DNA from 2 places in the Paenibacillus sp. FSL W8-0919 genome. Region 2 is predicted to be linked to the other one. Evidence: riboswitches for the same ligand, from Rfam matches in the RefSeq annotation. Region 2 holds a riboswitch; the other holds the start of a gene.

Region 1 (12,313 bases), 990 kb from region 2:
CACCGCCGCAAAGCCAAACCCGATCAGGATCATCCCCATCCAAATCATATTGATCATAGCTCTTCTACGCCCCCGTTCTTTGACTCGCCGTATCGAGAGGAGTTCCCCTCTTAGCGAAATCTAATGATGATTGGCACGCACCAGATGCTTGAACACTTCGGCGGCCGATTGCCATAACGACAAGGCAGCTCCCTGCGCGGAGGCGCTCCTGGACTTCTGCAAGGCGGACGGCGGCTCAGGAAGTCTGGCGCCTTGCTCGTATACAGGAACTTTGCCGATGCTGACACCGTTCAGCAGCAGCTCGATGTGTCCTCTGAGTCCGAAGGACACATCCGGCGAGCCTTGCTTGTGAAGAACGAGCCTTTTGACTAGCCGGGTTTCCTCGTCATGGGTAAATGCATACTTAAACGTGCTTCCGGTAACGAGCGAGTAGCCTTGTATTTTTTGCCCTTTCTCGATAACCTGCTTCAGCGGAAAATGGTTGAAGCCGTAATCAAGCATATTGGCATGGTCATTCCAATCATTGCCGTCATTGAGCGTAACCGCAGCGATCTGCTGACCGTTCCGCGTGGCCGAGCTGACCAGGCAGCGGAACGCTTTCTTCGTAAAACCGGTTTTAACGCCGTCAGCTCCTTCGTAGAGGCGCAGCATTTTATTTTTATTATCCCATTTGTAATCCCAGGACTCGTTCGGGTTCGGCGCCCGCTTGGTCGGTGTCTTCACGATTTCTTTGAACGTCGGGTTCTGAAGCGCATAGGCGGTCATCCTGGCAACATCATTGGCGGAGGAATAGTGCTCGTCATGATCCAGCCCGTGCGGATTCATAAAATGCGTGTTGGTTAACCCGAGCTCCTGGGCCTTCTGATTCATCAGCAGGACGAAGCCTTCCTCCGTCCCTCCCACATGCTCCGCAATGGCGGTGGCGGCGTCATTGCCCGAACGGAGCATTAAGCCATAGAGCAGGTTTTCCAAGGTCATCTCCTCGCCAAGCTTCAAGAAGAGGGAGGAGCCTTCCTTGGCAAATGCGTTCTTCGAAACCGTGACCCGGTCGTTCAGCTTGCCGTGCTCGATGGCTACAATCGCCGTCATGATTTTGGTAAGGCTGGCGATCCGCAGCCGCTCGTCCCCATTTTTGCTGTACAACAGCCTGCCCGATGTAACATCGATCAACGCGGCCGCCTGGGCGTGATTCGCCGGCCCCTTCTCATGATCCGCATAGGCAGGGCCGGCCGCGGCCATCAGACAAACCACCAGCAATATGGATAACAAGGACTTGCAATTCGTCCGTTTCATTTTCATTATTTTATCCTCCGGTGTTCAGAAATCTTGTACAAGTATATGTTGTCCCTCCAGAAAGTATGTCCACATGCAAAAATCCCCAGATCGCTTCATGCGAGAGGGGATTTGCTATGCAGCGCTTAGTACGTCGACCCGTTACCGCCACCGTTGGCATTGGCGTTGCTGCCTGATTGGAACATCGCTTGGATCTGCTCCAGCAAATACGGGGTCGCATCGATAATGCGCTCGAACAGATGCGTCTGATTGTCGAGCGGAACGATGTGGACGCCCTCCTTGCCTACGACAAGGAACGCAATCGGTCTGATGGATACGCCGCCGCCGCTTCCGCCGCCAAACGGGTGCGTGTATGAATGGCCATGCGTCCCGTCTGCGGGATGGCGGGTGCCTCCGGCTTCAATGTTGTAGTCGCTTCCGCCGGCCGCAAAGCCAAACGCCACTTTACTGATTGGCAAAATTACGCTGCCGTCAGGTGTGTTTACGGGATCGCCAACGATCGTATTCACGTCCACCATTCCCTTGATGTTCTCCATCGCGGTTTGCATCAAGCCTTGAATAGGGTGTTCTGCCATGATCTAACTCCTCCTTTCACCTTTAACACGCGAACTATGAATACCAGTCCAGCAACCATAGCTTTTCCGAAGGAGATTTTCGCTATGCAGTTCAGCTCTGTGGAAAAATGCGGCGGTCCGTTAAAGCGGGGTACGACATCGACGGCCGGTTTTTCCTCCATAATCAGGCGATAGGACAACCAGCCGAGCAGGGTATGTTTAACGGCGTGCAGCAGCCCGGAAGCGACGGCCGTATCGGCGGCATGCTCAAGGGCCACCTCCGTCGACCACCGGATGTCCCGGAGATGGACGTTTGCCAACGTCTGCCGCAGCCATTTCTTAAATCCTTTGGTGGCCATTATAGCTGTTGAATACTGCCGAAACCGAATGGTACGACTTTTTTGTCTCTGATCCGCCTGTTCATCCTGTCCAAATGTCATCCCCTGCTTGAAGACCGATTCTTGATTGAATTCAATGCCGCCGTTCGCCAGATGAAAGGGCAGATCATAGATCCGCTTGATCATGCCATAGACCATCTTTACCTCGGCATGGAGCTTGTATTCATTTTTTCGCATGACCATATCCAGCCTGACCGTCACGGCCGAGTTCAACACGATGACAGCCAGCACAATGAGCAGTACTACAAGTCCGATCGCAAGATAAATCCAAATGCTCACAACGTAACCCCCAGCAACGAGCTTGATATAATACATCCGCTTGGCTTAGTATGGCAAATCGCCAGGTAAATAATGCGAACCCGCTCACCTTCGTCCTCTCCTGTCACCGGGGATAATGAATGGATTGTGCTTCCCTTAGCCATTAATCTAGGATGGTGGTGGAGCAGATCGAACGGGGTGCTAATTGGAAAGGAACCTATGCAACGCAAAAAAATCCCGAGCCAACCTCCGCTCGGGATTCGAATTTTCGTATAGAACATCCGTTTATCGATCAATTCTCCACATCATCAAATGTCAGCTGATGACCATCCAGCTTATCAAACAGCATTTGCGTCTCTTCCTCGAGCGACTCGGCATCCTCAAATTGGGACGGCTCCGGCAAATCCTTAATGCTGGCGAGCCCGAAGTAATCGAGGAATAATTTCGTCGTGCCATACAAAATCGGTCTGCCGATCGCTTCCGCACGGCCCACCTCTTCAATCAAGCCTTTGGTGGTCAGCGTATGAATCGCCCGCTCGGATTTGACACCCCGGATCTCCTCGATGTCAACCCGCGTGATCGGCTGTCTGTAAGCGACAATGGATAGCGTTTCGAGCGCCGCCTGGGACAGGGAGGAGCGCGAAGGCGAGTATGCCAGACGTTCGAAATATGGCGCATGCTCCGCAAGCGTCGCCATTTTGTAGCTGCCGGCGATTTGGACGATCTGCAATCCCCGCTCCTGGCGCGCCCATTCCTCCTTCATATCCTCAAGCGCTTCTTCCACCAGCCCCGTGGACTGTTCCGTAATTTCAGCGACCTGCTTGACCGACAGGCCTTCCTCGCCCGCCAAGAACAGCAGTCCCTCAATAATCGATTTCAGCTTCGGATAATCCATCAATGCGTTCTTCCCCTCTCCATTCCATCACAATATCCTCGAAGAGCCGCTCCTGATAGCAAACGATCTGCTTCATCTTCATCAATTCCAAAATCGCCAGGAAGGTAACCACGATTTCATGCCGCTCCATCTCCTCATGAAGCAGCTTGGAGAACAACACCCTTCCTCCCGGCCCCGCTTGCTCGAGCGTATCGATCACCTGGCGAATCCGATCCTTAACCGATATTTCATCGCGCTGTATCCGTGCGTATGAAGTTCGTCTTACGGCTTTGCTTAAGGCTTTTTGGAATGCGCGGATCAAATCGGCAACGTGGAGCCCTTCGACCGGGTTTTCCTGGGCTTCCGGCATGTAGGGCGTTAAATCCTCCGCCTCTTTCGAGTAAATCATGCTCCGCTCCCATTCTCTCTCATGGAGATGCTGAGCAATTCCCTTGTATTTACGATATTCGATCAGCCGCTGAACGAGCTCCGCTCTCGGATCCACATCTTCCTCTTCGTAAAAATCAAACTCGTCCATCTCGATAACCGGAGGCTTTGGAAGCAGCAGCTTCGATTTAATAGACAGCAGCGTCGCCGCCATCACCAGAAATTCACTTGTAATTTCAAGCTCCAATTCCTGCATGTTGTGCAGATAGGCCATGTATTGTTCGGTAATCTCGCTGACGGGGATATCCTGGATGTCGATTTCCGCTCTATCAATCAGGTGAAGCAGCAGATCGAGCGGTCCTTCAAACGTCTCCAGCTTATATAATACGCTCACGGTGAATCCTCCCGCCATAAAAATAAAATGCAGTGCTCTGATGAAAAAGAGCACTACATTAAATAAGCACTATTTTAAGCTTTTCGTCAAGTTTGCCATTTCGATCGCCGCCATCGCGGAATCCCAGCCTTTGTTGCCAGCCTTCGTTCCGGCGCGTTCAACGGCCTGCTCGATGTTCTCCGTCGTCACGACGCCGAAGATGGTTGGCACGCCGGTCTTCAGGTTGATCGCCGACACGCCCTTCGCCACTTCATTGCACACGTAATCGTAGTGGGTTGTCGATCCGCGAATGACGGTGCCCAAGGTAATGATGGCGTCGTATTTGCCGCTTTCTGCCATTTTTTGGGCGATCAGCGGAATTTCGAATGCGCCCGGCACCCATGCTACATCCACCTCATCATCCTGCACGCCGTGACGCTTCAACGCGTCGAGCGCACCGCTTAACAGCTTGCTGGTAATAAATTCATTAAACCGGCCTACTACGATTCCGTATTTCAAGCCTTCCGATACTAAATTGCCTTCAAAAATGTTTGCCATGGTTATGGTCATCCTTTCAAATGGGAGTATTGTTATTGTCGATGCATGCTGCACTTTGCGCTCGATGAGCGCTCGTTGATGCGATTCTTGCATTGTCCGCTGCGCACCGGATGCTGCTTCCGATCGCTGTTGCCACCGGATTCCCTGAATGACTCACACACAAGGTAGGAATCCGACGGCAAAGGCGAACGCTTCGCTTCTCCTGCTGCATTCCGCCGCTCCGCTGGGTTCATTCAGGTAGCAAATACGGGCTGACTCTTCGAGCTAGTCGGCGTTTGCGAATGCATCATGGACCATTACGCTTGCGGAGTTGGGGATTCGTGCCCACCCTAAATTGGTGGGCGCGTTTCGAATTGTCCGCTGCGCGTCGGATGCAGCTTCCGATCGCTGTTGTCTCCGGATTCCCCGAATGACTCACACACAAGGTAGGAATCCGACGGCAAAGGCGAACGCTTCGCTTCTCCTGCTGCATTCCGCCGCTCCGCTGGGTCCATTCTTGTAGCAAATGCGGGCTGCTGCTTCGAGGCTCGTCGGCGTTGGCGAATGCATCATGGACCATTACGCTTGCGGAGTTGGAGATTCGTGCCCACCCTAAATTGGTGGGCGCGTTTCGAATTGTCCGCTGCGCACCGGATGCTCTTCCGATCGCTGTTGCCACCGGATTCCCTGGATGACTTACACACACAAGGTAGGAATCCGGAGGCAAAGGCGAACGCTTCGCTTCTCCTGCTGCATCCCGCCGCTCCGCTGGGTCCATTCAACGATGGGGGCGCGGGCAGCTGCTTCGAACTTTTGGCCGATGCGACGGAGGCATCATCGATTGAAGCAGAGAGCGATTATTTGAAAATCGTTTCCGCCGGGGCATTTCCCTTTACGAATTAGCGCTCTCGTTCTGCTCCAAATCGTCGAACTTCAGCATATGCCCAAGCTTAGCCTGCTTTGTATGCAGGTATCCGGTATTGTCCTCGTTCTCCGGCATCTGGATCGGCACCCGCTCCACAACTTCAAGCCCATATCCCTCCAGGCCCTTGATCTTCCGCGGGTTGTTGGTAAGCAGCCGAATCTTCCGAATGCCGAGATCCTTTAGTATCTGCGCTCCAATGCCGTAATCTCTTAAATCCGCCGGGAAGCCCAGCTTCAGGTTGGCATCGACCGTATCGAAGCCCTCCTCTTGCAGCTTATATGCCTTCAGCTTGTTGATCAAGCCGATGCCGCGTCCCTCTTGGCGCATGTACAGCAGCACGCCGTTGCCGGCCTCCTCGATCTGCCGCAGTGCGGCCTCGAACTGCGGGCCGCAGTCGCAGCGGTGGGAGTGGAAGACATCCCCGGTCAGGCATTCCGAATGGACGCGAACCAGCACCGGCTCATCGCCGTTAATCTGGCCTTTGACCAACGCTACATGCTCCTTGTTGTCGACATCGTTCGTGTAAGCCACCGCCTGGAATACCCCGTAATCCGTCGGCATCCGCACCGCCACTTCCCGCTGCACCAGCTTCTCCTTCTCATTGCGGTAATGAATCAGATCCTTGATGCTGATCAGCTTCATCCCGTGCTTCTTCGATATTTCGATCAGATCCGGCAGACGCGCCATGGTTCCGTCTTCCTTGATGACTTCGCAGATGACACCGGCAGGGTAAGAGCCGCACAGCTTCGCAAGATCGACAGCCGCCTCCGTATGACCTGCCCGGCGAAGGACGCCCCCTTCTTTGGCAATCAGCGGGAACATATGGCCCGGTCTGCGGAAATCCGCTGCGGTCGCATTCGGGTCCATAATGCCGCGAACCGTTACGGAGCGCTCATAGGCCGATATGCCGGTTGTCGTATCTTTATGGTCAATGGAAACGGTGAAGGCCGTTCCATGATAGTCCGTATTTTGGCTAACCATCGGTTTCAGATCCAGCTCCTGAGCCCGCGAGGGCGTCATCGGGAGACACACCAATCCACGCCCTTCCGTAATCATGAAATTGATCACCTCGGGGGTTGCCTTTTCGGCTAGAGCGATAAAATCCCCTTCATTCTCGCGGTCTTCATCGTCAACGACGATAACGATCTTCCCTTCCTTCAAATCCTGCAAAGCTTCTTCTATGGTATGAAAAGAAAATCGCTCTTCCATTCCTACTCCTCCTTCTCGTAAGTCTAAACGTTCGGGTCAATCTGATGCTTCGATCAAGCAAATCCGTGCTCGGCTAGATAATCCCGGCTGATCCCCGCTTTGCTTCTTCTGGAGCTGTTTCCTTCACTGCCGTAATTCAGCAGATGCTCGACGTATTTGCCCAAAATATCGCACTCGATGTTAATCGTATCCCCCGGTCCCTTATAAGCCAGCACCGTTTCGGCAAGCGTGTGGGGAATGATGGAGACGGTGAAGGAATGATCCGTCGTTCGAACGACGGTCAGACTGATTCCGTCCAGCGTTACGGACCCTTTCGGAAGGATATATTTGAACACATCGTCGTTCGACGGGGCAATTTCATAGACGACCGCATTCTGATCGGATCTCACGCTTCGAATCACGCCGACCCCATCCACATGTCCCTGTACGATATGACCGCCGAATCGTCCTCCGGCTGCCATGGCCCGTTCCAGATTGACTTTGCTTCCCGGTTGTAGCTGCTTCAGATTGGTGTTTCGATACGTTTCCGGCATGACATCGACGGTAAAGCTGTCTTTATCGATCGTTGTCGCGGTCAAGCAAACCCCGTTGACAGCAACACTATCGCCTAGCTTTAGATCATCCAGGACCTTGCTTGCCGAAATGCTGAGCACCATCGCTTCGCCTTGGCGGCCGATTCGTCTCATCTCGCCGATCTCTTCAATCAGCCCTGTAAACATATCCTATCCCTCCTTTCATTCAATCGTTTACGACTTCCATACCGGCTGGCCGGTCACATAAATATTGTCGCCAAGTCTTTGGGTCTCGAGTCCTGTCAGCTCAATCGCTTCGCTCATCAGCTCATACCCGCTGAACATATAGTTTCCCGGTGCATCGAACCCTCCAATAATCTTCGGGGCAATGAATTGGATGATGCGATCCACCAGTTTGTTCTCCAGCAAGCTTCCGCTTAAGGTTCCTCCTCCTTCAACCAGGATGGAGGCGATGCCCATGCGACCAAGCTCCATAAGCGCAGCCTGCAGGTCGACTCTCGGGCCGGGACCGCAGACCAGAATCTGCACCCCCCGTTCTTCCAGCGCGGTCCGCTTCGCCTTGTCGGCCAGCTCCGTGGCCAGCACGACTGTTTTGGCAGCGCCATCACTGACTACACGACAATTCAAAGGGATGCGAAGCTGCGAATCCACGATGATTCGTACGGGCTGAAGACCTTCAACGCGGAGTCTCGTCGTCAGCGACGGATCGTCCGCAATAACGGTGGCAACCCCTGCCATGATTCCCTGGTGTCGATGCCGGAGAGTGTGCACCAGCTCCCGGGACACCTCATTGGATATCCACTTGCTGTCGCCGGTCTTTGAGGCGATTTTCCCGTCCAGCGTACTGGCTGTCTTCAAGGTGACGAACGGCAGTCCGGTCGTAATAAATTTGTTGAAGGCTTCGTTCAACCGGACGGCCCGCTCTTCGAGGACGCCTGTCGTCACTTCAATGCCCGCTGCCCGCAGCATCTGCAGACCACGGCCGGCAACCAGCGGATTGGGGTCCTGGCAGGCGACAACGACCCGTTTAACACCTTCCGCTATGAGCCTCTCGCTGCATGGAGGAGTCGCTCCGTAATGGCTGCAGGGCTCAAGGGTTACATACACGGTGCTTCCGGCCGCCTTGCTCCCGGCCATATTCAGTGCATGGACCTCAGCATGCGGCGTTCCCCGCTCCAGATGGGCGCCGACGCCCGCAAGAGCACCGTCCTTCACGACGACACAGCCGACGACGGGGTTAATGCCGGTCTGGCCTTGCGCGCGTTCCGCCATATCCAGCGCAAGCGACATATAAAATTCATCGTTGACGACTTCCATGCTACCCAAGCCCCTTTCCAGAATAAAAAAGCCCTGTTTCAGGATAAGCGATTCATCCAAAACAGGGCGTAATAAACCAGTTCACTTTACGACATCATAAATAACCGTTAGTTCCGAGGTTCTCATATAACGTCCAAAGAAGCGGCGCTTTAAAAAGCACACCCGCTCTAGAATCGTCATATGTGAAAAGCCTCACATAACGCATGACATCAGAAAGCTAAGACAAGAGATAGCTATTGTACATGCTCTCAAGTCCACTTTCGTTCCTTCTCCCATCCAGACTATACTGTCGGTCCCGGAATTTCACCAGGTCCACCGCATACGATAACGTATCCGGGTCACGGACTAAGTCGCAGCCGGAGCTGCAATCATCACCGCCGGTAGGGAATTTCACCCTGCCCCGAAGGATTCAATATGAAATTAGCTGTTGCTTACGATGAATCTTAACACTCCATAGGCAAAAAAGCAAGATAATTAACTCACTTTTATTTAGTCAGTAACTTTTTGGTTGTATAAATTCATATCCGTTGCAGGTTCGGGAGGAAATCGGTGCGCTCAACGAGAACCAAGTAATGCGGAGGATAAACCGTGAATTGTATAGGTTAAAGGAGATCATGTAAATGAAAACCTCGCTTAACATCATCGTAAGACCGACGGAAATCGATGTGAATGGTCATGTGAATAACGCCAAATATCTGGAGTACCTGGAATGGGGAAGAGAAGAATGGTACGAGGCGGGGAATCTGCACTACGATGTACTGAAAGGATTGGGTGTGCAGACTGTCACGGTCAACATTAATATTAATTACAGGAAGGAATGCAGGCAGGGAGAGCGCCTGAACATTTCAACCGAGTCTCACAAGCTTGGACTAAGCAGCTTTGTGCTGCTTCAGCAGATCCATAACACGGACGGGGAGCTTTGCGCCGATGCCGCTGTAACGATCGTGACGATCGATATCCGCACCCGCAAGAGCCGACCGGTTCCGGAAGAACTGCGGGCGTTGTTTCTACCGGCTTCGTCTTGATCTGGAGTAAACTAATTAGCGGCTATGCTTGCGGATAACCCTTCAAGGCCTCTGGGTAACTCAAAATTCCGCATGCGGATCCCTCCTACGATCCCTGTTATTCCCGGATTTCGTTGAATTGACTTCCCAATGCCGAAATCCGGGAATATAGGGGCACGCTTCGCTTCTTCTGAGGAATTCCGCCTGCTCCGTTGATTTCTGCCTTTTAAGGGTGTCTCCGTGTTGCAGTAACCCTAGTACACCGGCTTTGCACCTCTCATGAGCAGTCTATCACCGACGGCTAGGTATTGGACAGCCGCGCACATGCTGTCCGCCAGGAAGTTCCATACATGGCCGAACCCCACGCATAAAAAAACAGGCCCCCACAAGAGTGGCCTGTCCATCCAACACTTACATGTTACGCTTCGAATACTTCGACTTTTTCCATCTTGTCGCGGCCTTTAAAAGCATCGATATGCTCCATGCCTTCAACGACCTTGCCGAATACGGTATGCTGTCCGTCCAAGTGAGGCTGCGGCTCATAGCATACATAGAACTGGCTTCCGCCCGTGTTGCGTCCGGCATGCGCCATAGCCAGGCTTCCACGCTCATGCTTGTTCGGGTTGATCTCGCAATCGATCGTGTAGCCCGGTCCGCCTGTACCTGTTCCGTTCGGGCAGCCGCCTTGAGCGACGAAGCCCGGAATGACGCGGTGGAATACTAGACCGTTATAGAAGCCGGAATTCGCAAGCTTTTCAAAATTAGCAACCGTGTTCGGCGCATCCTTCTCAAACAGATCGAGCAGTACCTCTTTGCCGTTTTCCAGTGTGATTCTCGCTTTTTTTGCCATATCGAATATCTCCTTTCGATGTACATTCCCTAAGATACGCATTTCATAAAACATGCAAGTTCTAGTTTACTATGAAATAACTTGGGACGCAAAATGAACCCGCATCTTTAGTCTTACATACTGGGAAATCTCATCTTGAGGGGGGCTTCACGCTTAGATGCTTTCAGCGTCCATCGTCCGCGAAGGCTCCGTGGTCTGTAAAAAAGCCCAACCAAACCGATCAAGCGGTCTGGCGGGCTTTTAAAGGAATCGTCGAATCCTGGCTCACACCCTGTAAGGTGTTGGTTCTGCCGATCGAAACAACTTAGCTTGTAACGGTTTCTTTGGCAATCCGGGCAGAAACGACGTCATTGCTGATAATATCCTGGAGCGACTCGCGGCGAACGACAAGCCGGCTCTGGCCATCCTTAACAAAAACGACGGCAGGTCTGCGGATGCGGTTGTAGTTGCTTGCCATGGAATAGTTATAAGCGCCTGTGCAGGATACGGCCAGCAGGTCTCCCGTGTTAACCTTAGGCAGATCCAGGTCCCAGATCAGCATGTCACCGCTCTCGCAGCACTTGCCGGCAATCGAAACCGTCTCCTCTGGCTTCTCGTTTGCACGGTTGGCCAGAATGGCCTCATATTTCGATTCGTACAGGGCCGGTCTCGGGTTGTCAGTCATTCCGCCGTCTACGGCCACGTATTTCCGCACGCCCGGAATGTCCTTGCTGGTCCCTACCGTATACAGCGTGGTGCCTGCTTCACCCACGATACTGCGGCCAGGCTCTACCCAAATCTCAGGCAGCTCGCTGCCAATGCCGGCAAAATGGGTCTTCACCGCATCCGTAATCGCTTTAACGTAGTCGGAAACATGCAGCGGGGTATCTCCGTCGACATAGCGAATTCCGAATCCGCCGCCAAGATTGACTACCTTGAAGGTAATGCCCAGATCTGCTTTGACCTTCGCCGCAAATTCGGCAACGCGCCCAACGGCCATCTGGAATCCTTCGACTTCGAAAATTTGCGAGCCGATATGGGAATGGATGCCGATCAATTGAATGTTATTCTGTGCCGCTGCCAGCTTCACCGCTTCAAACGCCGAGCCGTTTCCGATATCGAATCCGAATTTGGAATCGGTTTGGCCGGTCGAGATATATTCATGGGTATGCGCCTCAACGCCCGGCGTTAAACGAAGGAGAATGTTCACCTTCCGGTTCTTCTCGGCCGCGATCGCCTGCAGCATATGCAGCTCGACTACATTGTCCACGACGAAGCAGCCGATTTCGGCATCAATGGCCATTTCGATTTCTTCAGGCGTCTTGTTGTTGCCGTGAAAATGGATCCGCTGTACCGGAAAGCCGGCTTGCAGCGCCGTGTACAGCTCCCCGTCGGAAACGACGTCCAGCGACATCCCTTCCTCCTCAGCGAGCTGGCACATGGCCATCACGCAGAACGCTTTGCTGGCGTACGCGACTTGAAACTTCAAACCGGAAGCCTTAAAGGCTTCAATATATTCCCGGCAGCGATTCCGGACCGCTTGCTCGTCCACAATATATAGAGGCGTACCGTACTGGGCTTTCAATTCGGATGTGTCGCATCCGCCGATCTCCAAACGTCCCTGTTCGTTAATCTTGCTGGTACCGTGTAGAAACATGCTTACAATTCCTCCGATCGCTTTATCAAAAATAGGATAATCGAATAATTGTTCACAGTATAGCAGACAACGAAACGTAAGCAAAATGGATTTTTCAACACATCATTTGTGTTATTATCAATGCCTTCCTTTGGAATTCATTTCAGTCCCCATTTTGGTGTGATC
Region 2 (12,313 bases):
TCTTGGATATTCTTGTTTTCAATTAAAAATCACTAGGTGTATCTATCCATTCCAAGTCGAGAACAATAGAAACCTCGATTTTATCGTTTAACACCTTATTCCTGTAGTCCTTTCCATTAGTCGTAAACGAAGCATACTTTGCAGAATACTGATAATTCAGTACTTCTACGTATCGTCTCGACATATTCCTATTACGCACTCCACATGACTCGTCTGCGGAAACATATCGACCGGCTGTACCCAATCGATCTCATAGCCTCCGTCCAGCAGCACCTTGCAATCCTTCGCCAACGTCGACGGGTTGCAGGAGACGTACACGAACCGCTTCGGTTTGGTGCGGAGGATCGTCTCCAGAAAGCGCGGGTCCAGGCCGGTCCGCGGCGGATCAGCGATTATGACGTCGGGACGCAATCCGTCCTTGACCCAGCGCGGCAGCAGCTCCTCTGCCTGTCCGACATGGAAGCTTGCATTGGTGCGGCCGTTGCGCTGCGCGTTGATACAGGCGTCCTCCACCGCTTCGGGAATCGCCTCGATCCCGCGGATCTCCTTCGCATACGGAGCCAGCCACAGCCCAATCGTGCCTGTCCCGCAGTAGGCATCAATGACCGTCTCTTGACCGGTCAGTCCGGCCGCAGCACGCACCGATTCATACAGCTTCACCGTCTGCTGCGGATTCAGCTGGAAGAATGCCCGCGGCGACAGCGCAAACTGCAGGTCGCTCAGCGATTCCTGCATGTTCTCGGCTCCCCACAGGGTTATCGTCCGCTCTCCGAATATGAGGGAGGTCTTCTTCGGGTTGATGTTCATGGCAATGCCGCTGACCTCCGGCATCGTCAGGCGCAGCATTCGAACAAAGTCGTCCTGCCGCGGCAGACGGCTGCCTGCCGTTACGAGCGTCACCTGCAGCTCGCCGGACTGGAAGCCGTGGCGGACCACGATGGTTCGCACCCCATCCTTGCTCCCGTTCTCCTTATATAGAGGAATGCGCAATTCCTCCAACACCGACTTCACCTTTTCCACCGCTTCGTTCACCTTCGGATGCTGGATCGGGCAGCCGCTGATATCGACGATGGAATGGCTGTCGGCTTCATACAGTCCCGCGATGACCTCGCGGCCCTGCCGCTTTAGCTGCAGCTGGGCTTTATTCCGATAATTCCACGGATGCTCCATCCCGAGGATCGGCTTGAACCGCAGATTGTCCAACCCGGCGTACCGGTTGAACGCCTCGCGGACGATATCGGTCTTCGCCGCAAGCTGGCCCTCATAGGATATGTGCTGGATCTGGCAGCCTCCGCATATCCCGAACACCGGACACGGCGGCTCGATCCGGTGGGGTGAACGCTTCTCCACTTCCAGCAGCTGGGCCTTGATGAATTTCGGCTGAACCTCTTGGACCTCCGCCTTGACGACTTCATCCGTAATGGCGCCGTCAATAAAGACCGCCTTGCGGCGATAGTAGCCGACGCCTTCGCCGTTGATGCCGAGCCGCTTGATCGTCACGATGATGATATCGCCGGACTTCAGCTCCTCCGCGTTGGTGGTATTGGAAGTTGAACGCCGTTTCTGGTTATATGAATGAGGCGCCTTCCCCACTTTCGGATTCGGCCTTTCCTTGGAAGAAGCAGCCTTTCGGCCTGTTGCCGGCTTCGAATCTTCTCGCGAGTAGGCCGGCTTCCCGGAAGGCTTCGGACGGCTCGACGCCGCTGGTCCGTTCGGTTTGGCTCCTTCTGCCTTGCCATGCTTGCTATTTTTGTTATTATGCGCAGAACGTTGTTGTTTGCTCATGTTACATACTCCATCCTTAAAGGGTATCGACTTCACTATACCATGCGCCCTCCGCGAAAGCTAACTCCTGGCGGCAAGCCGCTGCATCTATGCAGATGAGAGGGACGCAAGCACTGTTGAGGATACATGTCATCGGTTGATCGCATGAATAAGCCCCCCGCGAAGCTGGCGTGTCGGCACGGCAAATCTGCGAGAGCACCACTTTAATTCCCTAAAAAATATTTTTTGAAAAATGCCTTGATGTAAGAAACTTCCGGCCGCTTTTGTCCGTATAAGCCAGTATTATACATCCTAATATAGGATGAACAAATGAATGGGCTGCGGGCACGATTGTAGGAACATTTTACGTACTTGGCCCACATTCAGTTCAATCGTTCGTCTTATATACTTTAAGGAGGACAACGTTCATGTCGTTTTTTAACAAAATTCTGGCCAGCGTCGGGATCGGCGCAGCGCAGATTGATACCCGCCTGGAGAAATCCTCATATTATCCGGGGGAGGAAGTAAGCGGGATCGTCTATATTCGGGGCGGCAATGTGGAACAGAAGGTGGACCGCATCTACCTAAAGGTAATGACCGAGTATATCCGCGAGCGGGATGACAGCAAATTCACGGAATCCTGCGTGCTGGCTAAGGTTAGCATTACCGACTCCCTGCTTGTAAAGGCGGGCGATGAACTGGAAATCCCGTTCTCCTTCCCGCTTCCGCTGGAAACGCCGCTCACGCTCTCCAGACAGCGGGTATGGGTTCATACCGGACTTGATATCGAAAATGCAATCGATCCGAAGGATTACGACTATATTGAGGTTACGCCAGGGCCGGAGGCAGCTGTTATATTCGACGCGGCTTCCGAGCTCGGGTTCCAGTTTAAAACGGCCTCCTGCGAATATCATTCCCGACTGGGACGCGGGGTTCCGTTCGTGCAGGAAATTGAATTCTATCCGGGACGTGAATACGCAAGCCGGATGCGTGAGCTGGAGCTGATTCTGTATCCCCAGCGCGACGGAATTTCGGTTCTGGTCGAGGTTGACCGGAAGGGAAGCGGTGTTGCAGGCTGGCTTGAACGCTCGCTGGATATGGATGAGCGCCACAGCTGGTTGACGCTGAGCAGCGCGGATCTTCAAGAAGGACCGTCGCGCGTTGCGGATCTTCTCGATCAAGTCATTCAACGATCGATACGATAACCCTGGTCTCCAGAGCTAAAAAAAGATGGCCTCTGCCGATGCAGGGGTCATCTTTTTGTGCGGTTTATATAAAATATTGAGGGTACTTCTGGCGAAGCAGGTCCTGCTCCACAACGACCAGGCGCAAATGGCCTTCCATGGTCTTCACGGCCTGCTCCGTCTCCCCGCTCACGATCAGCCGATAAATCTCCTTATGCTGGGCAATGATCGTCTCCCAGTTGGAGTCCATCGAGAGCCGCAGCAGACGCAGCCGGTTGAAGTGGATATTGAGCTGCTGGAGCATTTTCCATGTCCGTTCCTTCCCCGTGCCTGCGAACAGTATTTGATGGAACTCTTCGTCCAGCTCGAACAGCTTATATCGGTTGCGGTTGTCCGCGCTCACATCCTGCAGCGCAAGATTGGTCTCTAAGCGAAAACGGTGCTCCTCCGGGAAACGCTCGCAAGCCAGCGCAACGATCTCCTTCTCAATCTTCTCCCTGATAAACCGGCCCTCCTCCACATGCGTAAGGTTGATCCTGGATACAAGCGTCCCGCTCTGCGGAATGATATCCAGCAGCTCCTCCTCGGCAAGCTTCATGAAGGCTTCGCGTACCGGCGTTCGGCTGACCTGCAGCTCTTCGGCAATTTCCTTCTCCGATATTTTGGTGCCCGGCTCCAGATCGAGGCGCATAATACGGTCTTTTAATAGATGATATGAATAATCCCGGGTCGATCCTTTGATCCTTGGCCCTGTTGACATACGGTTACCTCTTTCTATCCATACAATTTCTTGATATTCTCTCTCTCGATATCTTTCCAGATACAGTAGTACATCGACCGAACAAGTTTAAGTCTAGATGATATGAATCAACGGACGTGCCGGGAGAAAATGAACGGGAAGCTCCTGAAAATAGTCCCGAAGCCGATCGGCAACCAGCCGCATGCCCGGCTCCTCGCTCGCCCCATGCCCGAGCAGCATCAGCGCTTGGTCCCGTCCTTGCGCAGCCGCATCGGCGACGTATTCGGGCGTCTCCCACTCCGGTCCTTCGCCTGCAATCAGCATATCCATCCGCTCGCGTTCATACAGCGGAATGGCGTGCTGCCCGCCTCCCCGATAGCCAACCGCGATTCCGATCCGTTTGCATACCGTGTCCCGGCTGCCCACAAAGCGAACGTACGGCAGATGCAGCCGATCCTTGATATATTCTGCGATCCCTTGAACGGTCATCCCCTCCGGCAGAGCCACGATGGCCGCTGTTGGCAGATGCTTCTCGAGCTGGTCATTCCAGCCCAAGGTTTTAACCAGCCCTTCGGTTATCACGTCGGGCTCGGTCCGATGCGGAGCATCATGCAGCCGGTATATATTCATCCCCTTGGAGCGGATACGCTCCAGCTTGGCCTGAACGACCGGGCTGTCCCCCAAATGATCCGGCCCAGCTTCATGATGGCTGTAAAAGACGCCCTCATGCGTAATCAACAAATTCGCGCCCAATTCCGCCGCCCGTACGATCACGTCGTGCGAAGCAATGAAGGCAACCGCAATTCCCCGAACGGCCGCGCCCCCGTCCCCCGCCACGATTCCGTCGACCGAGGCATCCGGCGATCCGGATTGTCCCGTTAATCGATCAATGACATCTTGGACCGTTATAGTCATAGGCAACCCATCCACCTTTTCATACTAGTATGGCAGTTGGTTACCACTTTAATCGAGAGTTGCTCCGATTTCAACTGCTTTTTTATCCAGACCTATGAAAAAAGCCTTCTCCCCGCAGGTTAGAAGCGAAGATAGCTCCGTTACCAAGGGAAAAGGCTGTTAACGACGGTTATGAAATCATGCGGCATGGAAGTTATACGCCATGAAGCTTTAGACTATGAATTATTCATTTAGAAGTCATTCATTACGATAGCGTCCGCTCCGACGATTCCGACTGCCTTGATATGACGAACAGAACAACCCAGATCAGCAGGAAGCCCAGCAGCTGGGCGCTTGTCACAACCTCCTGGAATACGATCCAGTTAATGAGCACGCCGACCATAGGGAAGCTCAGCTCGGCAAGCGTTGCGACGGAGGCCTTCGTTGTAGTCAGCCCTTTATAATACACCAGCAGGCTCAAGAGTCCCGGCAGCAGCGCCTGGCCGATCAGATTCAAGGATACCGCGGCAAAAGCGCCGGTACCGAATGCCGGCATATTCCATGCGGCTCCTTCGTTCCACGTCATGAAGGCCAGCAGCGGCAGCGCCAGCACGAAGCGCAGCGAGGTCACCGTCTCATACTTCAGCTTGCCGACCATCAGCCGTCCCATCACCGTCGAGCCGCCCCATAACGCGGCTGCGCCCAACGATAAGAGGCTTCCGATCTGCACAAAATCGTTCCAGTGACCAATAGGCAGCGTCATGCCAAAGGTAAGCAGATAAGTGCCCGCCAGAGCAATAATAAGCAAAATGCCAAAGTGGCGAGGCAGCTTCTCCTTCAGAAGCAGGCTGGCGAGCATGATCGCAAACAGCGGCTGAAGCTTCTGCAGCAGCAGGACGGCGTTCAGGTTGCCGTTTGACAGACCCATCGTGAACAGGATCGTGGCCAGCGCGGAGCCGCCCCAGGAGATAAACAGCAGCGCTCCGACATGGCGCCAGCCGATACCTCGCAATTCAACGCGGTTTCTCCACAAAACCGGAATGGCAATCAAGGAAATGATGATGTGCTCGAGCAAAACAATCTGCGCCGACGTCAGGTTTTTCAGAAGAATGACCCTGAACAAAGGGTCCACGCCCCAGAGGGCCGCTCCCAATACGACAAGCCAAAACCCTCCCCGCATTCGGCCCCTTGCTTGTGCGCCGGAATCGTAAGGCTTGACCTTGACACCGGTATTTACGTTATCCATCTCTAGCTCTCTCCTCATCCTGAATACGGAGGTCTTACCAGCAGAAAGCCCCCGCTTGCCGAGCATGTCGGCGTAAACGGGGGCTGATCAAATAAGCCTGCTATCATGCGATTTTTTCGAAAAAAAACCCACAGCAAACCAAGCTTTGATCTTCTCCCATCCGGACTATACCGTCGGCCTTGGAATTGCACCAAGTCAGTCGCGATTGCAGCCTTGCAAGCTGTCGCGAGTCGCGGGCTAATCTTCGAATCGAAGCATCACCGCCGGTCAGGAATTTCACCTTACCCCGAAGATCCATATTCATGTTTTATTTTTTAAATGCTGCAACAAACTCAAACCAGGGTATCCCGGTTGATGTTGTATGGTATGGAAATTATACCATGAATGGTTTCATGAAAATACATTTTTCTTTCAAATCAAAAAGATATATTTTTCTTTACTAACAATTATACAGCAAATATATAATAGTTACCACAACTTTTTTCACTCTGATTCTAGTCCTGTCTTATAATGGACAGCTCTTTGACAATGACACTGCTTAATCAAACACGCCGAAATGCCTCATCGTCGCAACCGTGATCAGGATAAACCAGCGAATCACGATAAAAGCCCAAAAAATGAGTATCGCTTTGAACAGCAATTCCACCATCCGCTCGATTCTCGGAAAGCGCCCGTACCTGCGTCTCGGCCTGAATACCCATTCCGCTACCCCTTTTGGAATCTTCTTCATGGAAACCTTCCGCTCCATCGCTACACAGCCCCCTCTTAAACCATCATCATAACTCCCGCCAATGATGACTTGAGCTCCTGACGCTGCAACGACTTGCGGGTAACATCTTTTCATAAATATTACCATTCCATATAGAGAAAATCACCAGCAAAAATCACGGCGCCAGTCGGACACGTTCTTTCCACCATGCTCCTGATCGTGCTGCTTGGATATGCGTAATTGACGTCTATGCCTTTAAATCAACCTCAGCGCATAAACGAGGAGTACCTCTTTAGGAATAACGGAAACAGCCCGCAATCAAGGGATATTCCCTTGAGCGGGCTGCTCATGCTTGCACAATAGAATAGCTTATACCCTAAACCAACCGCTTGTTACTCCGCCTGGTAGCGGTCGTATGCCGCCTGATACACTCGCATGTATTCCTCCAGGCCCATCTTGTTCAGCGTGTTCACGTACTCGTCCCACTGGTCGAAGGATGCGGAGCCATTGACGAACTTCGCCTCCATCTCGGTGACATAATCCTGAATATCCTTGCCGATCGAGGACATGATATCCGTCTCTTCCAGCGTAAAGTTGAAGTTATACAGAATCTCCTTCACTGCATAAGGCTCCGCCTTCTCGGCTGCCGCCATCGCGCTCGGAAGCGTCTCGGAGCCCTTGAACCAGCTCTCCCGCACCAAGCCCGGATAGCTGCCGCCAAGCCATGTAAAGTACTTCGCCAGCGCCTGGTCCTGTGTCAAGCCGTCCGGATTTTCCGTAATTTCCTTCACATATTCAAGCTGACCGTCGGCATTCTTCGTGTAGGTCTCGCCTTCTTTACCCATGAAGTAGAACTGCGCTCCCTCATCGCCATAGAAGTAATCCATCCAGCGAATCGTCGCCTCCGGATTCGGGTTCTTGTCCGTGATCGCAAATGCCCCTACGTGGACCATTGGCACCTTCACGTGGGAGTACAGCTGATCGCCGTGAGGTCCCTTGAGCGCACCGAGACCGATATATTCCTTGCGTCCCATGACGGTCTCCGGATTCGGCACGACGGTAGCCCCGAGCAAGCCTTCCTGCCCTTTCGCGTTCAAAGCGCCGCCTTCAATCGTGAAGATCTCTTTATCCAGCAGTCCTTCCTTATACAGCTTGTTCATGAACTCCAGCATTTCCTTGTATTTCGGCTCCGCCTTCGTAAACCGCAGCTTGCCTGTTTCCGGATCAACATCGACGAACTTATGGCCAAGCCCGCTCGTTCCAAGGCCCCAGGAGCCTTTCAAATGGTCAACGAGACCGGTGATGCCCGTTGCAGAGTATGGAATCTCGTCATGCTTGCCGTTGCCGTTCAGGTCGGTTTCCTTAACCGCCTTCAGGTAGGCGTAGAACTCCTCGGTAGTCTTCGGCTCCTCCATACCGAGCTTATCCAGCCATTCCTGATTGATCCACAGCGGCGTACCGATCAGCATCGAGAGCAGCTCCGGATCGTAGAAGGATGGCAAGGAATAAATGTTGCCGTCCGGCATCGTCAAGCCCTTGCGGATATCCGGGTACTGCTCCATCAGCTTCTTGAAGTTCGGCGCATATTTATCGATCAGGTCATTCAGCGGAATGAAGACGCCTTGCTCGCCGTAGCGCGTCAGCTCAGCCGACCCTACCCGGGCGGAGTAGAACACATCCGGATAATCCCCGCCGGCGAGCGCCAGGTTCCGCTTCTCGGTCAGCGTCTCGAACGGAACAAGGTTGAACGTAATGTTCATGTTGGTCATGTCCTTATACGTCTTCCATACGAGCGTATCCTCGAACTTGCTTCCGTTTGTCGGCGATTTGCCCGTGAAGAAGGTCAGGTTGAGCGGTTGATTTACGATCGGCATGCCGGTCTCGTTGAAATTGGACTTGGCCGTCTCCCCCTCCTTCGTTGCGCCATCCCCGCTTTTGCTCCCGCAGCCAGCCAGCAGCCCCGCTGCCAGCACCGCTGTCAATGTGAGCGAAACCCATTTTTTCACCATAATTGTCACTGCCTCCTATAGTCTTATCATTTGAATATGTCAGCCTTTAATGGCTCCAATCATGACTCCCTTGACAAAATACTTCTGCAAGAACGGATACAAGAGCAGCATCGGCAGATTGGTCACAATGACCGCCGCGTATTTGATTGCTTCCGCATCCATCAGACTCCGGGCCAGCGAATCGTCGCTGATATCGACCATTTCCTGCATCTGCCCTTGGACGAGAATTTCCCGCAGGAACAGCTGCAGCGGATAATTCGACCGGTCGGATAGATAGATCAGGGCGGTGAAATAGGAATTCCAGTGGCCGACCGCGTAGAACAGCACCATAACGGCCAGGATCGGACCGGAGAGCGGAAGCACGATGCGAAACAGCACCCGCATATTCGAGCAGCCGTCGATGAAGGCCGCTTCCTGCATCTCCTTCGGAATGGAGTTCTGGAAGAACGTACGCATGATGATGATGTTCCATACCGACACCGCGGACGGAATAATCATAGCCCAGATCGTATCGAGCATGCCAAGCTCCTTAACCAGCAGGTAGCTCGGAATCATGCCGCCGCTGAAGAACATGGTGAAGACGATGATGAGCATGAACCCGTTGCGTCCCTTAAAGTCCGCCCTCGATAACGGATACGCCGCCGCGATCGTCATCACGAGGTTCAGCGCCGTCCCCGTTACCGTATAGAGCACGGTGTTCAGAAATCCTTGAATGATCTCCTTGTTGGCGAACAGCCGCTCATATCCGACAAACGACAATTCCTTGGGCCACAGCCATACTTCTCCGCGCATCACCGTCTCCGGCGCGCTGATCGAAGCGATAAGCACAAAATATAACGGATACAATACAACAAGCGAAATTAATGATAATATAATGTAAATACAGATTCCGGCAATGCGTTCGCTCCGGCTTTGTGGCATAGCTGCTTCCTCCTTACCATAGGCTGGTCTCGCTGACTCTGCGGGCGATCCGGTTGACGGTAATCAGCATGATAAAGTTGACGACGGAGTTGAATAATCCGACCGCCGCCGAGTAACTGTACTGGGCGCCCAGGATCCCGCTTCGGTATACGTTCGTGGCGATAACGTCCGAGGCTTCCATGTTGAGCGAATTTTGCATCAGGAAGACCTTCTCGAAGCCGACCCCCAGAATGGATCCGATGTTCAGAATCAGCAGAATGATCATCGTTGGGGCGATCCCCGGCAGATTGATATGCCAGATTCGCCGGAACCAGCCTGCACCGTCCACCTTGGCGGCCTCATGCAGCTGCGGATCGATGCCCGCGAGCGCCGCCAAATAAATGATGGAGCTCCACCCCATGCTCTGCCAGACGCCGGACCACACATAGATGCTCTTAAACCAGGACGGCTCCGTCATAAAGGCAATCGGTTCCCCGCCAAAGGAGGTGATAATGAAATTGACAAGTCCGCTGACCGGAGACAGAAACATCATGATCATGCCGACGACCACGACCGTTGACAAGAAATGAGGTGCATAAGTTACCGTTTGAATGAACCGGCGAAACCGGCCCGACCGCGCTTCGTTGATCATCAAGGCAAGTATGATCGGAATCGGGAACCCGACAATCAATTCATACAGCCCGATGCCAAGGGTATTTTTAATGATTCTCCAGAAGTAGAAGCTGTTGAAGAAGCGCTCGAAATGCTTGAAGCCTACCCAAGGACTTTCCAGAATGCCTTTATTGGCGATAAAATCCTTGAAGGCGATCTGTACCCCGTACATCGGCACGTAGTGAAACACGATGAAGTAGAGCAGAACCGGCAGGAATAATAGATACAGCTGCCAGTTTTTGCGCACCTGCCTCACCGTACCTCGCCAGACGCTGCTGCCACGTGTGCTGCCGGGTTTTGTTGAATGCGCTTCCATGTTACGAACCTGACGCTCTAAAATCGGACATCCCCTCACTTTCGTTTCTGAACCTTTCTCCTGCTCTTCGGTTCACATCTGCATCATATACGACCGATTGCCAGGATGGGTATTGACCATTTTTTCGATGTCTCGCCTTTCATTGGATTGCCGGGCTGCCGGGCGTTTTTCCTAAATTAAAGCTTAAAATCTAAAATAATGACTATTCCTTTTTTACGGTGGGTTAACACCACGCAGCACGATCCTTAATACTTGTCCTTTATACTGTGGGGAGGACCATAAACGCGAATACATACAAAAGGGGGATCGTTTATGAACTGGATCAAAAGCAAGAGCAGAAGCCTGTTCTTCAAAATTTTCCTCAGCTTTTTGGCCATCATCGTTTTGTTCGGCCTATTCTATGCCGTGATCTTCCATCTATTTAAATCCAGCCTTCAAAAAGAAATTATCGATACGAGCCAGCAGGCGGTCCACGACACGGCGGAGCGGTTCTCCTACCAGTTCAGCCGGCTGCAGGTGCTGTTATTTGACATATATAATCATGCCGATTTAATCGGGTTCAATAATCAGCTCCGCCAGCAGACGGGCAACGAGGTCAATTATTTGAAGGCCCGTGATGTCATGCTCCAGATGCGGAGCGATATCTATAACCCGCTCTTCTTCCTGGAGGATACGCTGATTTATCTGAAGGAGCATGATTTTGTGCTCAGCAAATCCGGAAGCGGGAATGCTCCTTATATGCTCGACCGGTCTTATACTAGCAAGCAGTACCCCTACGCCTTCTGGAACAGCTACAAGAGCAGTGGGGAATCCTTCAGCCTGCTCCCGGCTGCCGTCTACCGCATCCATAATGATCTGTCCGAGAAAAAATTGATGCCTTTCGTCTATCAGCAGCTGGACAGCCGTTACCAGATTATCGCGCTGATCGATATCGACAAGGCCGCTCAATCCTTCTTCGGGGAGCCGAGCGACCGCTCGCTTGCGATTTTGAACGCGGACGGGGATGTGCTGTACACATGGGGAGACCTTCACGCCAATGAGCTGCCGACGTTTGCCTCTGGGCAGCAAGCCGTGCTCAAGGACGGAACTTACTATTTTGCGGAAGCCGGAGACGACGGATTGACCTACATCTCGGCCGTCCCATACAGTCATGTGTCTGCTCAGCTGAGCAGGCTGACCGGGGCGCTGCTGCTCATCTTCTCGCTATCGCTCGGGGTAGCTCTGGCGGCCTCCTATTTCTTCAGCCGCAGATTGCACAAGCCGGTGAAGCAGATATTGACGACGGTGCTCAATCGCAAGACTCACGCGCCGCAGCCGTATCAAGGCAGCATCAATGAATACGATCTCATCAAGAGCCGCATCCAGGACCTGCTGCGGGAGAAGGAGGAGATCCGGGACCGCCTGAACAAGCAAAAATCGGTGCTGACTAGCTACTCCTATATCAGCCAGTTGAAAAGCATCAATACGGATATTAGCGAATGGGAGGATTTCCTGTCGGATGACGGCAGCTTTATCGTCGTGCTGTACCATATCCGGTTCCGCCTGAATCCGAGCGGCGAGCCGCCGCTGCAGACGGACCAAGCGGTCCGCCATATGCTGGAGCATATCCATCTGTTTACGGCGGAGCGCTACCCGGATTCGCATACGTTCCAGATCGAGAAGAACGAGATCATCTCGATCTTCAAGCGCGAAGAAGCCAGTCAGCTGGAAAAACTGCTGGAGGAAATGAAAGATATGCTGAACAACGAGACCGAGCTGTTCCTCGTTACCATCGCTGTCAGCTCGCAGGTTCACGATTCCTCCGGCTTCAATGAAGCCTACCGTCAGGTCAAGGCGCTGACCGAGCAAGCCCCTCTTCTGGAGGAATCGCAGCTGGTGAC

The links. A riboswitch is a leader RNA that binds a small molecule or an ion and turns the genes downstream of it on or off. The one in region 2 is predicted to bind FMN.
Region 1: linked by a shared signal. The riboswitch ahead of ribD (bifunctional diaminohydroxyphosphoribosylaminopyrimidine deaminase/5-amino-6-(5-phosphoribosylamino)uracil reductase RibD) and the one ahead of NST44_RS29580 (DMT family transporter) in region 2 are both predicted to bind FMN.

What each region holds. Positions count from the first base shown of each region.
Region 1 is NZ_JBBOPV010000001.1:5,535,629-5,547,941, forward strand. Features, by position in the region: gene NST44_RS25105 (nucleoside recognition domain-containing protein) at 1-57, opposite strand, end outside; gene NST44_RS25110 (D-alanyl-D-alanine carboxypeptidase family protein) at 121-1,299, opposite strand; gene ytfJ (GerW family sporulation protein) at 1,419-1,868, opposite strand; gene NST44_RS25120 (DUF2953 domain-containing protein) at 1,841-2,524, opposite strand; gene scpB (SMC-Scp complex subunit ScpB) at 2,796-3,398, opposite strand; gene NST44_RS25130 (segregation and condensation protein A) at 3,367-4,176, opposite strand; gene ribH (6,7-dimethyl-8-ribityllumazine synthase) at 4,228-4,695, opposite strand; gene NST44_RS25140 (hypothetical protein) at 5,278-5,577, shown strand; gene NST44_RS25145 (bifunctional 3,4-dihydroxy-2-butanone-4-phosphate synthase/GTP cyclohydrolase II) at 5,567-6,808, opposite strand; gene ribE (riboflavin synthase) at 6,862-7,527, opposite strand; gene ribD (bifunctional diaminohydroxyphosphoribosylaminopyrimidine deaminase/5-amino-6-(5-phosphoribosylamino)uracil reductase RibD) at 7,555-8,658, opposite strand; FMN riboswitch at 8,919-9,070, opposite strand; gene NST44_RS25160 (acyl-CoA thioesterase) at 9,279-9,683, shown strand; gene NST44_RS25165 (peptidylprolyl isomerase) at 10,081-10,512, opposite strand; gene lysA (diaminopimelate decarboxylase) at 10,817-12,148, opposite strand; gene NST44_RS25175 (spore germination protein) at 12,266-12,313, opposite strand, start outside.
Region 2 is NZ_JBBOPV010000001.1:6,524,539-6,536,851, forward strand. Features, by position in the region: gene rlmD (23S rRNA (uracil(1939)-C(5))-methyltransferase RlmD) at 166-1,785, opposite strand; gene NST44_RS29565 (sporulation protein) at 2,193-2,969, shown strand; gene NST44_RS29570 (GntR family transcriptional regulator) at 3,034-3,708, opposite strand; gene NST44_RS29575 (Nif3-like dinuclear metal center hexameric protein) at 3,802-4,602, opposite strand; gene NST44_RS29580 (DMT family transporter) at 4,847-5,827, opposite strand; FMN riboswitch at 5,972-6,125, opposite strand; gene NST44_RS29585 (hypothetical protein) at 6,366-6,575, opposite strand; gene NST44_RS29590 (extracellular solute-binding protein) at 6,929-8,545, opposite strand; gene NST44_RS29595 (carbohydrate ABC transporter permease) at 8,585-9,466, opposite strand; gene NST44_RS29600 (ABC transporter permease) at 9,480-10,433, opposite strand; gene NST44_RS29605 (helix-turn-helix domain-containing protein) at 10,746-12,313, shown strand, end outside.